One region of the Paenibacillus thiaminolyticus genome, then DNA from elsewhere that is predicted to be linked to it. Evidence: riboswitches for the same ligand, from Rfam matches in the RefSeq annotation. Region 1 holds a riboswitch; each other region holds the start of a gene.

Region 1 (4,964 bases):
CGCATTATGCGTCATCAGCAGCTCGCGCAGCGCTGCCTTCTCTTCGGCGTCAAGTCCGTCCACGATGACACGGCGCTTCATCGCGTAATCCATATTGTTCACATGGTCGGCGAGAATCTTCCAGCCGCGTCTTGCCTCCGTATCGATGAGCATCTCGCAGGCGGTGACTCCGCCATAGGATGTTCCTTCCGCCGTCCGATCGACCGCGACCCACACAATCCAGCAGCGGCGGCCATTCGGCACGTCCTCACAGTTCGGCGAGAACTTGATGCCCCGCTCCACCTTGCTCTTCGCATGCATGGCACCCATATCGATGTATGCCCGGCCTTCGTCAATAATAACCGGAGATACGTTGTTCAAATCGATGCTGCCGGCGCCAAATCCTTTATGCTTAGTGCCGCTCACGACATTGAGAGCGAGAGGCTTCTTCATCTTCTTATCGGAAGATTCCATTCCGCACACTCCTTCCTCACCCGTGCTCCTGACTGCGGAGAGGCCGGGTATCAAAATCATTTTCATTTTAGCTAATATTCCGCAAAAAGCCAACATATACATGCTATAGATGCTTGTCAACGGGAGGTAAGAATCGTATGACCCGACGCAAAAATTATCGCCCACTGCTCTGGATCACCGCACTTCTCATCGTAAGCTCGATTTTGTACATCCGCTTCTGGCCTTCTGAGTCGGTCCCTTCCCTCGGTTCAGACATGCCGAAGAACATCGCGATGGAGCCCGTTACTCCGCAGAATATCGAGTCTCCGGCTGCAGAAGTGCTCAGTGAACGAATCGCTGAATATCATATCAATGTCAGATTGGACGAGTCCGCTCATCTGCTGCAAGCCGCCCAGACCGTAACGTGGCTCAATCCGGGCAAAAAAACGGTGAACGAGCTCTACTTCCATCTGTATCCGAATGCATTCGAGTCCCCGGATACGACCTTCATGCGGGAGTCGGGCGGCAGGCTGCGGGAAGATGCCATGCCAGGGGACGGATACGGCGGCATAAGCTTGACGGCGCTGGATACGACCGACGGACTATCCTTAATGAACCGGATTGAGTATGTCCAGCCCGATGACGGCAATGCCAAGGATAAGACGCTTATAAAAATTCGGCTTCCCCAGCCGGTCAAGAGCTACGAAAGGATTACGCTCACCATGAAATTCGAAGTGAAGCTGCCCAAAATTTTTGCCCGGATGGGGTATGCAGAGGATTTCGTCATGGCCGGCCAATGGTTCCCCAAGGTGGCTGCTTATGAGAAGGTCGGAGTAAGGGGCCGCTCGTCAGAAGGCTGGAATCTGCACCAATACCACGGCAATTCCGAGTTTTACGCCAATTATGGCATTTACAGCGTCAAGATTGAAGTTCCCGACACGTATACTGTCGCTGCGACCGGCTTCCCTACGAAGACGCCGATATTGGCGAACGGCCGCAAGACGTATCAGTTCTATGCGGATGATGTTCATGATTTCGGGTGGGCCGCCTCGCCGAACTTCATCTATGTAGAGGAACCATTCTCAGCGCCGAATGTGCCGGGCGTGCGCATCAAGCTCTATCTCGATCCGAAGCATGAGAATTTGAAGGAACGATATCTGTATGCAGCGAAGGCCGCGCTCTCCAAGTTCAGCGAATGGTATGGCTCATATCCGTATTCGACCCTGTCCATCGTCGTGCCGCCCAAGGCGGCCAACGGTGCAGGCGGGATGGAATATCCGACGCTTATCACCGCCTTCGGTGCGGAAGATGACAGTCCGGGCTACAATCTGGAACGAACCGTCGTTCATGAGATCGGCCACCAATATTTCTACGGGCTGCTCGCCTCCAATGAATTCGAGGAAGCGTGGCTGGACGAGGGCTTCACCTCCTATGCCGAAGACAAGCTGATGGAGCATGAATTCGGGGTCGCGCCGAATCTGGCCGTGGAAGGGAGCTATATGACGGACCCGGCTCCGCTCAAGCTGGCAGCGTGGGAATACAAAGACCACAGACATTATGCCGAAAATGTGTACATGCGTTCCAAGCTGGTCCTGCTCGCCATCGAGAAGCAGGTGGGCGAAAAGACGATGCACCGTATCATGCGGACGTACACGCAGAAGTACCGCTTCAAGCATCCGACGACCGCAGATTTCCAGCGTGTCGTCGAGCAGGTCACCAAGCGGAAATGGACCGATTTCTTCAATCAATATGTGTATGGGAACCAGATGGCGGACTTCGCTGTCGAGGGGATCGACACCCGCGTTCTGGACAACGAGGGAGCCCCCCGCTACGAGGCCACGGTTCATATCGTGAAGAAGGGCGCCGATTATCCGAGCGTGCCGATTGTATTCCACTTCGCGGACGGCACCAGCACCCGCAAGGTGTGGAACGGAGACGGCGAACGGATGCAATACCGGCTCAACCATACGGCGCCGCTGGACTGGGTCATGATCGACCCGCTCTATACGATTGTCGTGGAGAATAAGCATATCAACAATTATATGAAGGCGCATGTGGAGGAGCCCGTCCGCACCCGCGTCAATCTATCCATCGTCAAATTGCTTGAAATGATCTCGAGCGCAGTGGGGTGGTGAATCGAATGAAAGCCTATATGAGTCATGGTCTGTCCTGGGTGAAGGAGCATATCTATATCGCAGTCCTCCTCTTCTTATATCAATTATTATGGGGCTTCTTCGTCTATCGCTTCATTGACGGCGCGGTGCTCCCCGTCCTGCAGCGGTACCCCGATCCCGCGCCGACCGAGATGACGGCACGGCTGTTCCTGGCAGAGAGCCAGTTCATTCTGATGAAGACGAATGATTACTTGCCCTTTCTGTGGACGGTGGCCGCCTTTATCTTCATCCGTCTGCTGCTGACGCCATTCATTCGAGCCGGCGTATTCTATTCCATGGCCCGGCAATCCGGGTCGGGGCTTGCTTTTTTCGAGGGAATCAAATCGATCTGGAAGCCGATGCTGCTCCTCTACTGGCTCGAGACCATGCTTATCGTGCTTCCTGCCTACTGGTTCATTCCGCATGCCGTGCGCCAGTTCGCCGATGGTCCGACGCTGGCGGCCGTGATGACCGACATCGTGCCTTACGCTGCCTTGTGGCTGCTTGGCGCGTGGGTTGTCCGCCAGTTGTTCCTGTCGATGCAATTCGGGGCCGCCTCAGAGCTCTCTATCCTGCATGCGCTCCTGCAAGGAATTCGACGGATGGCTCCGCTGCTGGGCTTGTCTGCCATATTCGCCGGTATCGCCCTGCTGACCGGTCTTCTGTTCACTGCGGCGGCCATGTTTTGGACGGGACTGACGGCGCTCATTCTACAGCAGGCGTTCCCTGCTGTCCGTACGCTGCTCCAGTTATGGGGATTGTCCTCTCGTTATTCGGTATGGCAGCAATCGGGAACGGAAGAGAAATAAGACGAGAGAAAGAGGCTATTTCTGTCCGATAGAAATTCATACTCGCCCTGAATTCCAAAAAACTTGTCCATTTCGTCACGTGGTGGCGATCCGGGCAAGTTTTTTTGGTATTTATGGACAAAAAGTATTTGTCAAAGCGAAAAAGGTCTGTTACAATAAGTCGTAGATTTATTACAACTTTGTCATGAAAGCGGCAAGATCTCTTGCATTTTTGTTACATATCATTGAACCTGAATCTTAGACAAAGGATGCCGAATTTCCGGATTGGCCGGAAAGCGGGGGAACCAGTTTTTTGGGTGAATTGATCTCATTCGCTTCGATCAGAGATCATAGGGGACCTTCAACCGAACCCTTCAGCTAACCTCGCAGGCAAGGAAGGGGCTTTATCATTTGAAGAAGAAGCTGGTATCTGCTGCATTGGGGCTTAGCCTCTTATTCTCTTTCAGCGCAGGAAGCGCATTTGCAGCTACGAAGATGGATTCTACGATTGACGATTTGATGGGTATTTCTTACATGTATGGCGGTTCGACAACCAGTGGCTTCGACTGTTCTGGCTTCACGAAGTACGTATTCGACAAATTCAGCATCGATCTGCCGCGTTCGTCTACTTCCCAGTTCGAAGTTGGCGAGAAGGTGAGCAAGAGCGATCTTCGTCCTGGCGATCTGGTCTTTTTTGACACCAGCGGCGGCAATGGCGTGTCGCATGTCGGCATCTACGTCGGAGACGGCAAGTTCGCTCATGCCTCGACGAACAAAGGCACGCGCATTGATGAGTTGAGCATGGATTATTATGAGAAGCGTTATGTTGGTGCCCGTCGCGTCATGAGCGAGAAGGAATACACCACCTACGCTACAGAAGAATAGTACCGCAATCATTTATATGTTGGTTACCTAACCCGATGGGAAGCGAATATTCGCTGCTTATCGGGTTTTTACATTTATCTGTAGAAGAAGATGAATCTGGACTTTAAATCATATGCTCGCGGCCCCGGCCACGTTCTGGTCATTGTCACTAGAGAAAGGATTCTATCCATGATTTACCCCGTTTTTCCGCACTGGAAACTCAACTTGAATCCAGATGAGTCAGCCACCCTCTACCTGTAAGAATGAATGCAGACTGCCTTGCTTGACAAGGCAGTCTGATCGGGCCGAACAGAGCTCTTGGTTACTCTCCTATTGGTCTATCTTCAGCAGGACTGGCAATCATTCGCCATGACGTTCCATATTGCGATGTTTCTCGTGGAACAGTCTGCCTTCCTTGCCCAACTTTTCCCTCAACTCTTGTCGAATCTGCTTGCTGGTCTTGCCTTCCGTCGCAATGCCATGCTTCTTCGCAAGCAGCTGAATTTTTTTCTCGTGCAGCGATTTCATCTGCTGGCGCAATTCTTGCATCTGCGTCTTAATCTGCTCCAATTCCTTTTCCGTATCGGCCGCTTCCCGGGAACTGCTCTTGTCCGCCGCGTTCGCCGGCTGTACAATATCCGACACGACCTGTCCGAAAGGCTGCCATTGGGCCGCTTCGTTGGCGCTTCCCGCTTCTGCCGCGGCCGGAGAGGCAAGCAGCAGAAGC
Region 2 (4,964 bases), 110 kb from region 1:
GCGAACGCCTGACTAAGCAGCTCCGTTCCCCATGCCGTTCCGTATTTGGCCTTCATATTGTTCCACAAGGTCTTTCTACGTTGGGCAAAAGACCCCTGGATAACCTCGAACAGGAGCGCTTCGTCCTTCGCCTCCACTGGCGGCTGCTCTCGAATGCGCAGCTTGATGACGGCCGACTCCACATTCGGCTGGGGAATAAATACGGAAGGAGGCACGGTGCATACCAACTGCGGCTCGCTGAAATATTGAACCGCCGCGCTCAAGCTGCCGTACTCCTTCGTTCCGGGTTGGGCCGCCATCCGTTCGGCCACTTCCTTCTGAATCATGACGACGATGTTTTTGAGCGGGAGCCGTTCCTCCAGCAGCCGCATCAGAATCGGGGTCGTTACGTAATAAGGCAGATTGGCCACGACACTGACCTTGTTCATGGTCTGGAACTGTTCCCGGAACAGCTCGCCCAGATCGACCTTCAGCACATCCCCGTGGACAACCCGCACATTCGGGTACGGCTCCAGCACTTCGCCCAGAATCGGGATGAGGCGCTGATCGATCTCCACAGCCGCCACTTGCCCCGCCTGCTGCGCCAGCTGCTCCGTCAGGGCCCCGATCCCCGGTCCGATCTCCAACGCGCCTGTCATGCCGTCCAGCTCGGCTGCGTCGACGATGCGCCGCATAATATTCATATCGACCAAAAAGTTTTGGCCAAGGCTTTTCTTAAACGCAAATCCGTGCTTGCGCACAATTTCCTTCGTCCTCGATGGCGTTGCGATATCAATCGAAGGCTTGTTCATTCTGTCGTTCTCCTTCCGTACCCGTTACGATATGTGCAGAAGCCTCCAGCTCGTCCAGCTTGACCAGCGCAGCCTTGAACTCCTCTCGGCTGATCTGGAACATGCGGCATCGCTTCAGCAGCTGCTTCGCATTGCAATATCCGATGCCGAGGATCTCCCCCAGACGGTTCCGGCGTTCAGCTGCGCCGATCTGGATCGTCAGACCCGCTTCCGCCAGATCCGCCCAGACCAGCTCCGCTTCGGCCAACGGCATCTCGGTCCTGACTTGGCCCAGCGCCGCGCGAATCGCCTCCGGCGATGCGTTCTCCACGCCGAGGTCTCCCTTGGCTATCGCCTCATGCCGCGCCAGGAAGGCGTGCTTGCAGCCAGGCACCCGCTCCGCGATCATCTTTCGAATCCGTTCCCCTGCATGATCCGGATCGGTAAATATAATTACGCCCCGGCGCTCCTGGGCCAAGGCAATGCGCCGTATCGTCATCTCGCTGACGGCCGAGCCTCCCGTCTCGATTGTATCGGCCTCCACGGCCCGCTGAATGGCTACGGTATCATCTTTCCCTTCCACGACGATCACTTCTCGAATCACAATGACTGCTCCTCTCCGGTCCCCGCTGGCGCCTCTATGTAGAAACACAAAAGAAGAGGGAATTCCCTCTTCTTAGAATGACATAAAACGTTATATCTTACTATATGTTATAATGCCGCCTTAATTCAATTCGGGCTTCACCGGACCGATAACATAGACAGTAAATCCGTGTTTGCGGCCGAATTTGCGGACGGTGCTGCTGCTGTCGAAGTAGACGTCAATGATATTGCCCTTGACTGCCCCGCCGGTATCTTCAGCGCGGCGGAATCCAATGCCTTCAATGTACACCCACCAACCAAGCGGAATCACGTCCGGATCGACGGCGATGGTGCGGCCTTCGGATACGATGGCGCCAGATGCGGTCTTCGACCCTGCAGAGCCCTCCTGTTCGGTATAGGCGGTCAATTCCACATTTTTAAGCACTTTTTTATAGTTGAAATCAACGCTTCCGCCAGAATTGCTACCCCCGCTGACGGACAGCACGGCGACTTCCGGCTCTTTTTTGGTGCCGTACGCCACGACTTGGTTCACTTGCTTCGTTTTCACCTTTTTGTCCACCATTTTGGAGTACACGAGCTTGCCATCCTCATAAACCTTCTCGATTTTCTGAATGACCAGCCCCTCCTGGCCTTTTTGCACGGTCTTGGTCTTGCCTTTCGCTAAGGCCGGATCGGCTTTTTTGACCGTCCGGAACGGGACTGTTACTTTTCGCTCCTCCACATTTTTGCGGACGTCGATAATCCGGATATCCATATTCTGCGATACGGCGGTCTCTTTTTCAGGGATGACCTTATCCTCCGGCTTGACGGGTATATTCAAAGCGAGCAATGCTTCGTTAACCGATTTCTTCGTCGTGTAGTGCGTCTCTTTCTTACCGCCCATCACGATATTCACCGGCATGGCGCGCTCGATGATGACCCGATCACCATCGGCGATTTCGGAATCCAACGGCTTCGATACCACATCATAGGCCCCAACGGCTATCGCGTGCTCATCCAAAACATCGCGCAGCATCGATTCCCGGGTTATCAAAGCTTCTTCTCGTCCATCCACATAGACGGACAGCGTCTTCTTGGACGCGCTGTATTGAAATAATACGGCCATCAAGGTAATTACAACCGCCATAACGATGATGAGAGATACGATACGAACATTTTCATGCTTCCATCGCATTGCGAGCGACATGCTGGATGATCGGGGTTCATGGGTTTCGTCTTGAACGAGCTGTCCCACTTCTCGGTCCTCCTTACATAGTCCCGCCGTCGAGTGTTACGCATGATTTCTGGCTGACGCGACTATTTGAAGAATGTTTACGAAGCAACCCTGCGGTTCCTTCGCACCAACACCAGTAACGGTTGTTCCTCACCTCCTGTTCCTTACACCTATGACGTCTTTCTTTTCTTTATTCAAAAAAAGAAGATTTCAAGAAAAACAAAAGAAGCCTAGTGTAAGAGGCGACTCTTGATCATGGCTTCTCATTGAAACCCAAACGTCATCAGTTCAGGACGCGCGAGGACCCCTCTCTCCGTACGCTGACGAGGTTAGCTGTCGGGTTCGGGCTGTGAGAGTCGCCCTGTCGCTGCGAACCGGCTCATGGCTCGGCTGCACCGAATTCACCCCAAGGAATCAATCCACGCGTTCAGCCATGCAATAGATGCACCGCCAACACGCCGTTTGGTTCCCCCGCTCTCCACTGAAGGAGATTAAGCGATACTGGTTGGTTGGAACAATATTCAAGTTTTCGGTTTCGAACATCTGTGAGAAATCATATCGTGTTTGTAATCACCTTGTAAAGACAGTATCAATTCCGTTTTAAGCGAAAAAGGGTTAAAAAAAAGTAACATTTTCGCATTTTCTCAATAGAATCCACTTATTTGGTGGCCTACATCTTTATTTCATCGGTTTTTCATCGATTTTCATCGTATGTCAAAACATGTCAAAGCATTTTCAGTCGTTATTCTGCAAATTTCTTCAAATTCCATTCTTTTCAATTCAGCTGCCGCTTCGGCAACGAGACGAACATAAGCAGACTCATTTCGTTTTCCTCGAAATGGATGTGGCGTTAAATATGGGGAGTCCGTCTCGACCAGCAACCGGTCATTCGGTATGCGGACGAGCACTTCTTTCGGCTGCTTCGCGTTCTTGAACGTAATCGGCCCGCCAAATGAAATATAGAATCCCATATCAAGGCACATTTTAGCCGTTTCCCAGCTTCCGGAGAAAGAGTGCATGATGCCGCCCACCTCGCTAGCCTTCTCTTCGCGCAAAATGCGGACTACATCCTCATGGGCATCGCGGTTATGAATAATTATTGGCAGCTTCAACTCGCGCGCCAGCCCGATCTGCTCCCGGAACACGCGTTGCTGCACATCCTTGGGAGACGTGTCCCAATGGTAGTCCAGCCCGATCTCCCCGATGGCAACAACCTTGTCATGCTGTGTCAGCTCCGCAATCCATTGCATATCCTCCGGCTTCATCGTGATGGCATCGGTTGGATGCCATCCCACGGCGGCGTAAATAAATTCGTATTTCTCCGCCAAGGCCATCGTCGTCGGGATCGTCTCCCGGTTGAACCCGACATTCACCATTCTCGTAACTCCCTGCTCGAAGGCGCGGGCGATGATCTCCTCCCGGTCGGCGTCAAAAGCTTCATTATCTAAATGGGTATGCGTATCAAATAACATCGAAGTCTCTCCTTCATGATGATGGTATGCTTGTCTTCCCAAATAAGCGTCCGGCTTGCTGCCGTTCGGGAACGCCTCCGGCCCTCCATAGATGAAGGGACAGGCCGTGGCAGTTATCCGATCTCTCCGGGAAGGAACAGCTGCCGCACATCGGCAGGCAGTGCATACTGGACCGCTTCCAGCTTGTCCTTCGGGAAGTAAATATAATGCTTCCCTCTCCGGATGCCGCTGATTGATCGGACAATATCCGATTTCTTCGACAGCTCCATCACGCGGCCATACGGATCAAGCAGCAAAATATGCTGCTGCGTCGGCTCATCTCCCACCCGATACACATCGTACGGATTGTCCGAAGGCGAATCGAACATCAAATCGTACTCCGGATCCAGTCCCGCTTCCGTCCATATTTGGGACAGCCGTCGCTCCGTCGCTTTGTCCAGCTGATCCGTCTCAATATATTTGTATAGTTTACGCTCCATGAACCGCTCGCACAAGTCGGCCAACCGCTCATCCTTCTCCAGGCGCCACTGCATGAACGTCGTCTGGACCAGGGCTTCATCCAGCTTCAAATAATCCGAGGTCCCAATCGTCCCCTCGAACAGCGAGGTAAGCGGCGGCAAAAAGAACTGAAAGGCAAACCCTTCCCGGTATAGCTCCCCCGCCCTCTTGAAAATATGGCGCAGCAGCATCTCCGAGCTGCGGGTCACCGGATGGAAGTAGACCTGCCAGTACATCTCATAACGGGAGAGCAAGTAATGCTCCACCGCATGCATTCCACTCTCCTTCACAACGATGCGATCCTTATGCGGACGCAGAAGCCTCAAGATACGATCGAGGTCGAAGGTGCCATAATTAACGCCGGTGAAATAAGCATCCCGCAGCAAATAATCCATCCGATCGGCATCG
Region 3 (4,964 bases), 1.4 Mb from region 1:
GGCTCGCTCTACTTCGTGAACCGCTGGAAAGGCGGTCGGAAGCTCGACGCCAAGACCTTTTTCGTCCAGTTAGCGGCGATGCAGATGCCTTACGGACCTATCTATGCGGTCGCCGGAATCATCTCGCTGCTGTCATTCTATTTATTGGCGCTCTCCATCGCCGGCCTCGCCTGGCTCGTATCGGTCATGATGACCATCTATGAGTCGCTGGAGCAAGCCCAAGTGTCGCGGAATAACCGCTTCGTGTATGTGCTGGCCAGCCTAAGCGGCTATTTCCTGCTCTTACTGATTATGGCCAAAATTCTGTTCTAATCCCGCCCTGCATGCATGCAGCAAAGCCCTCCGCCGGAATGGCCTGGAGGGCTTTATTGCATCTACCTGCGCTTCCCGATCTGATCCTCGAATTGATCGATCTGGGCATTCGTTCCGATGACGACCATGACATCATCGTCCTGGAGGACATCCTCGGCCGATGGAGCGATAATCACGCCGTTCGGCTTATGCAGCGCCACGATGCTGCAGCCGTACCGGGCTCTCGGGTTGACATCCTTGAGCATCTTGCCGCGCAAATTGCCGGGAACACTCAGCTCCGCAATCGTATAGTCCTTGGACAATTCGATATAATCCAGAAGGTTCGGCGATACCAGTTGGTGGGCCACACGGATCCCCATATCCCTTTCCGGATAGATGACCCGATCGACGCCAATCCGCTCCAACACGCGCCCGTGCAGCTCGGACACGGCTTTGGCGACCACTTTTCTGACCCCAAGCTCCTTCATCTGGATACTGACGAGAACGCTCGTCTGCAGATCATTCCCGATAGCGACAATGGCGCAATCGAAATTCCGGATGCCGAGCGAACGAAGAACATCCTCATCCGCCGCATCGGCAACGACGGCATGCGTCAAGACGTTGTTCATCTCCGAGACAACCTCTTCATCCTTATCGATTCCCAGCACCTGATGGCCGAGCTCGACCAGCTCCTGCGCCAGACTCGAACCGAATCTGCCCATCCCCACGACTGCAAATTGCTGTAACTCCATGTTCGTATTGCTCCTTCGCCCATTACTCTTCTTCTATATGGTAATCCCGGAATGCCGGCCTTTTATCCGATCGTAATTTTTCCTTCCGGGTGCTTGAATAGCTCACGTTCGCTTTTTGGGCCTAAGGCATAGGCCAGCGTAATCGGACCCAGCCGCCCCGCGAACATCATCAGGCAGATCAATAATTTGCCGACTACGGTCAAATCGGTCGTCAGGCCCGCCGTTAGTCCGACGGTCCCGAACGCCGAAGTCGTCTCGAACAATATCATCAAAAATGGATGATCCTCGGTCGTGGACAATACCATCGTTACCCCGATCACCATGAACAAGGCCATCAATGTTATCGTGACCGCCTTAAATATCCGGTCTTTGCCCAGCCGATGACGGAAGATTACGATGTCCTCCTTCCCCCGAATCATCGTGATGACGGCGCCGATAAGAATGGCGAACGTCGTCGTCTTGATTCCGCCGCCCGTCGAGCCAGGAGAGGCGCCGATGAACATCAGCACGACCATGAAGAACTGCGTTGCTTGCCGCATCGTGCCGATATCGACCGTATTCGCTCCGGCTGTACGCGGGCTGACCGATTGGAAGAATGCCGCCCACATCTTCTGCCAGCCGTTCAGACTGCCCAGCGTCGCCGGGTTCGTGAATTCGAAGACGAAAATGACGATGGCGCCCAATACGATGAGCAAGCCCGTCATCGTCAGCACGACCTTGGAATGGAGCGCCAGTCTGCGGGTGCGCCGGTATTCCGCTACATCGGACAGGACGATAAAGCCGAGTCCGCCCAGCACGATCAGCAGCATCGAGACGGTATTCACGATCGGGTCGCCGACATACCGGGTCAGGCTGCTGAACGGTCCCGATACGGAGCCGAACAGATCGAAGCCGGCGTTATTGAAAAACGATATCGCGTGAAATATGCCAAAGTACAATGCCTTGCCGAACGGCAGGTCAAATGACCAGCGCAGCGTGAACAGGACCGCCGCTGCACCTTCGATGCTGAAGGCGTACAGCAGCACCTTGCGAATCAGGCGAACGATGCCCTCCATGCTGCCTTGATTCAGCGCTTCCTGCAAAATGAGACGTTCTTTTAACGAAATACGCTTGCGGAAGGCAAGCGCGAACAGCGTCCCCATCGTCATGAAGCCAAGTCCGCCGACCTGAATCAGCGTAATAATGACGATCTGCCCGAACAAGGTGAAATGCGTGCCCGTATCCACCACAACAAGCCCCGTTACGCAAGTTGCCGACGTGGCTGTGAACAGCGCATCGATGAAAGGGAGAGGCTGGCCATCTGAATTGGCTATCGGAAGCATCAGCAGCAGCGCCCCGATGAGAATAATCGTCCCGAACCCCGTCACCAGAATTCGCGGCGGGGTGAGCTTCCACCGGGATGCTTTTTTAATTGATTTCAACGAAATCACCTCATTTTCAGCACGAAAAAAAGCACTGGAACTCCAATGCTAACGCTGGTATCCTGACGTTCAATGCCTACGAGGTTAGCTGACGGATTCGGGCGCGTCCAGGCCGCCCTATTTGCCAAGATCCATAATGCGGATCGGCGCAAAATTCACCCCAATGATCGGGTCCCCCGCTTTCGTAATTCACGAAATTCGGCCGTATTCAATTCATAACGAGATTATATACGTTTCATGACAGGGGCACAAAGTCGATGCAGGCACAAAATAAACAAAAAATATAGGAAAAAGACTTTAAATAGCGCTTACATCCTATCCTAATCTCTCACTGTGTCTTTCGCGCTTTCTATTTCAGCGTGTAGCTGGTTTATTCCATAATTTTCATGCCTGGACTTTACGCCAATGGAGTGGATACAATAATGAAAAGCACCGGAATCGATAACGGAGGTAGCTCTATGCCTGTGTTCCATCATGTAACGAAACGTTTATGGCTGGCTTCGATCATTGGATTTATAGTGTTTGTGCTCCTGCAGATAGTTATTCCCTCGCTTCAGGAAGCGAACCGGACCGGGCCAGAGCAGGAGCGAACGCTTCTTACGAAGCGGCAGGCTGCCGAGCGGGCGGTTGAATTTGTGAAGCGCGAGCCGAGGAGAAGCCGCATCATGCTGTCGGAACAGGAGCCGACGGTCGTCTACCAGACCGACAGACTAATGTCGGGATATATGAACCGGGAGAGGCTGGCCGCCAGCTATGCTCCATGGGACAGCCAGGCCCCGATAGATATTTATCAAGTCCTGCTCGGTGTCACGACACCCGATGGGAACGACATTTTGAAGGTTGATGTACATATGACAAGCGGCAGCATCGTGGGGTATGAATTAGCCGCCATTCCAGAGAGTCCACAATCGGAGGCCCCCGCGCTCGCCGTTGAGAAGGCGCGGCCAATTGCCGACCGCGAGCTGAACGCGCTCGGCTGGGACGTATCCAAGCTGGAACTGCAGGATGATCATTTGTCTAAGGCGGATGAACTGCGTTACTCCGTCAAGCAGGGCGAGATCGGGGCTGCCCGGCTCGAACTAGTCGTTCGCATGCGCTTAGATCGCGTCGTGGCGCTGCATCCCGTCTGGAGCATTCCGTCCGATTACAAGGACATTGATGTGAAGCAGACCGAGACCGCCGGTTCCCTCTATCGTATCGGCTACCGGTGGATGTCGATGGGACTCAGTATGCTTGCGCTGTGGGCTTGCATTTATTACCGGCGGCGGATCCGCTTCGGCTCAGGCACCTTAATCGCTCTGTCGCTCCTGTCATGCGCCATCTCCATGCTCCATATGTGGAATATGATGCCCGGCTTGGTCGTCCTGCAGTTCGGAGTGCCCCGTACGGAGCTGAATCTGAATGTGGCCCTCGTGCTGCAAGGGGCCATTACGGTTACGCAAGGGCTGTTCCTTTATTTTTCGCTGGTGTCGGGCTCTTATTTCTGGAGACAGTCAGGACGAAGCGAGCTGCTGCCGACATGGCGCGATCGGTCATTCGGCACGGTCTTGACCGGGTCATTCCGCCTCGGAACGCTGTATGCGGGCGTACTGCTCGGGGTACAGAGCGTCATCTTCCTGACGCTGGAGACCGGCTTCGGCGCCTGGTCGGCCACCGATGCCTCCATGTCTCCGCTCAATCTGACCGCGCCAGCCCTCTATCCGCTCCTCGCCTGGATGGCGGCGATTTCAGAGGAAGGCGTATTCCGCTGGTTCGGGACCGGCCTGCTGAACCGCTGGATTCGGAACCCTTGGGCAGCCGGGGTCATTCCGACCTTGATCTGGGCCTTCGGCCATGTGACTTATCCGATTTACCCGTACTATTCGCGACCGGTGGAGCTGCTCATAATCGGCCTCCTGTTCCTCGCCATTATGCTGCGCCATGGCTTCTGGACGGCCATGTTCGCCCATCTCATGCTCGACAACGTGCTGATGAGCATCTCTTATCTGCTGGAGGGCACAGCGTCCGGCCTCGGACTTGGCGTATTCTATCTGGCGCTGCCGATGTTGATCGTGTACAGCGTGAGGTATCTCCATCGGTATAGCGCAAGGCTGCCATGAAAAAAGACGTGCGCGGGTTGACCCTGCCAAGCGGCGGTTAACCCGTACACGTCTTATTTATAACAGGCGTCGCGGGACAAGCCCAGCAATGCTGTTTTTCTTTATTTACGATTTCAATTTTACATTTTTGAACGCTTCGGCTTGCTGGCGGATGCCAACCTCGGCCGCGAACCGCTCGATGCTGGAAGCGCCGAAAAATCCGTCGATGCCCGTCGTATGCTCGAAAATATAGCGGGCATCCTCCGGCTCCGCAATCGGACCGCCGTGGCAGATGACCAAAATATCCGGATTCACCGCACGGCCTGCGTCAGCGATGGCTTGGACTTTCTTGGCGCAATCGTCAAGCGAGAGAGCAGTCTTCGCGCCAATCGTCCCTTTGGTCGTCAAGCCCATATGCGCAA

Evidence for each region. Region 1 has a riboswitch for cyclic di-AMP ahead of FLT43_RS17565 (C40 family peptidase). Riboswitches for the same ligand answer to the same signal wherever they lie in the genome.
Region 2: linked by a shared signal. The riboswitch ahead of FLT43_RS17055 (resuscitation-promoting factor) and the one ahead of FLT43_RS17565 (C40 family peptidase) in region 1 are both predicted to bind cyclic di-AMP.
Region 3: linked by a shared signal. The riboswitch ahead of FLT43_RS23555 (TrkH family potassium uptake protein) and the one ahead of FLT43_RS17565 (C40 family peptidase) in region 1 are both predicted to bind cyclic di-AMP.

Annotation. Positions count from the first base shown of each region.
Region 1 covers NZ_CP041405.1:3,941,188-3,946,151, reverse strand. Annotated here, with positions in the region: gene FLT43_RS17580 (YwhD family protein) at 1-453, opposite strand, end outside; gene FLT43_RS17575 (M1 family metallopeptidase) at 591-2,567, shown strand; gene FLT43_RS17570 (carbamoyl transferase) at 2,573-3,394, shown strand; cyclic di-AMP (ydaO/yuaA leader) riboswitch at 3,634-3,781, shown strand; gene FLT43_RS17565 (C40 family peptidase) at 3,785-4,258, shown strand; gene FLT43_RS17560 (serine protease) at 4,598-4,964, opposite strand, start outside.
Region 2 covers NZ_CP041405.1:3,835,658-3,840,621, reverse strand. Annotated here, with positions in the region: gene rsmA (16S rRNA (adenine(1518)-N(6)/adenine(1519)-N(6))-dimethyltransferase RsmA) at 1-791, opposite strand, end outside; gene rnmV (ribonuclease M5) at 772-1,374, opposite strand; gene FLT43_RS17055 (resuscitation-promoting factor) at 1,495-2,607, opposite strand; cyclic di-AMP (ydaO/yuaA leader) riboswitch at 2,889-3,094, opposite strand; gene FLT43_RS17050 (TatD family hydrolase) at 3,291-4,058, opposite strand; gene FLT43_RS17045 (HD domain-containing protein) at 4,172-4,964, opposite strand, start outside.
Region 3 covers NZ_CP041405.1:5,301,900-5,306,863, reverse strand. Annotated here, with positions in the region: gene FLT43_RS23565 (hypothetical protein) at 1-312, shown strand, start outside; gene FLT43_RS23560 (potassium channel family protein) at 375-1,043, opposite strand; gene FLT43_RS23555 (TrkH family potassium uptake protein) at 1,106-2,464, opposite strand; cyclic di-AMP (ydaO/yuaA leader) riboswitch at 2,523-2,678, opposite strand; gene FLT43_RS23550 (CPBP family intramembrane glutamic endopeptidase) at 2,923-4,563, shown strand; gene FLT43_RS23545 (phosphoenolpyruvate hydrolase family protein) at 4,669-4,964, opposite strand, start outside.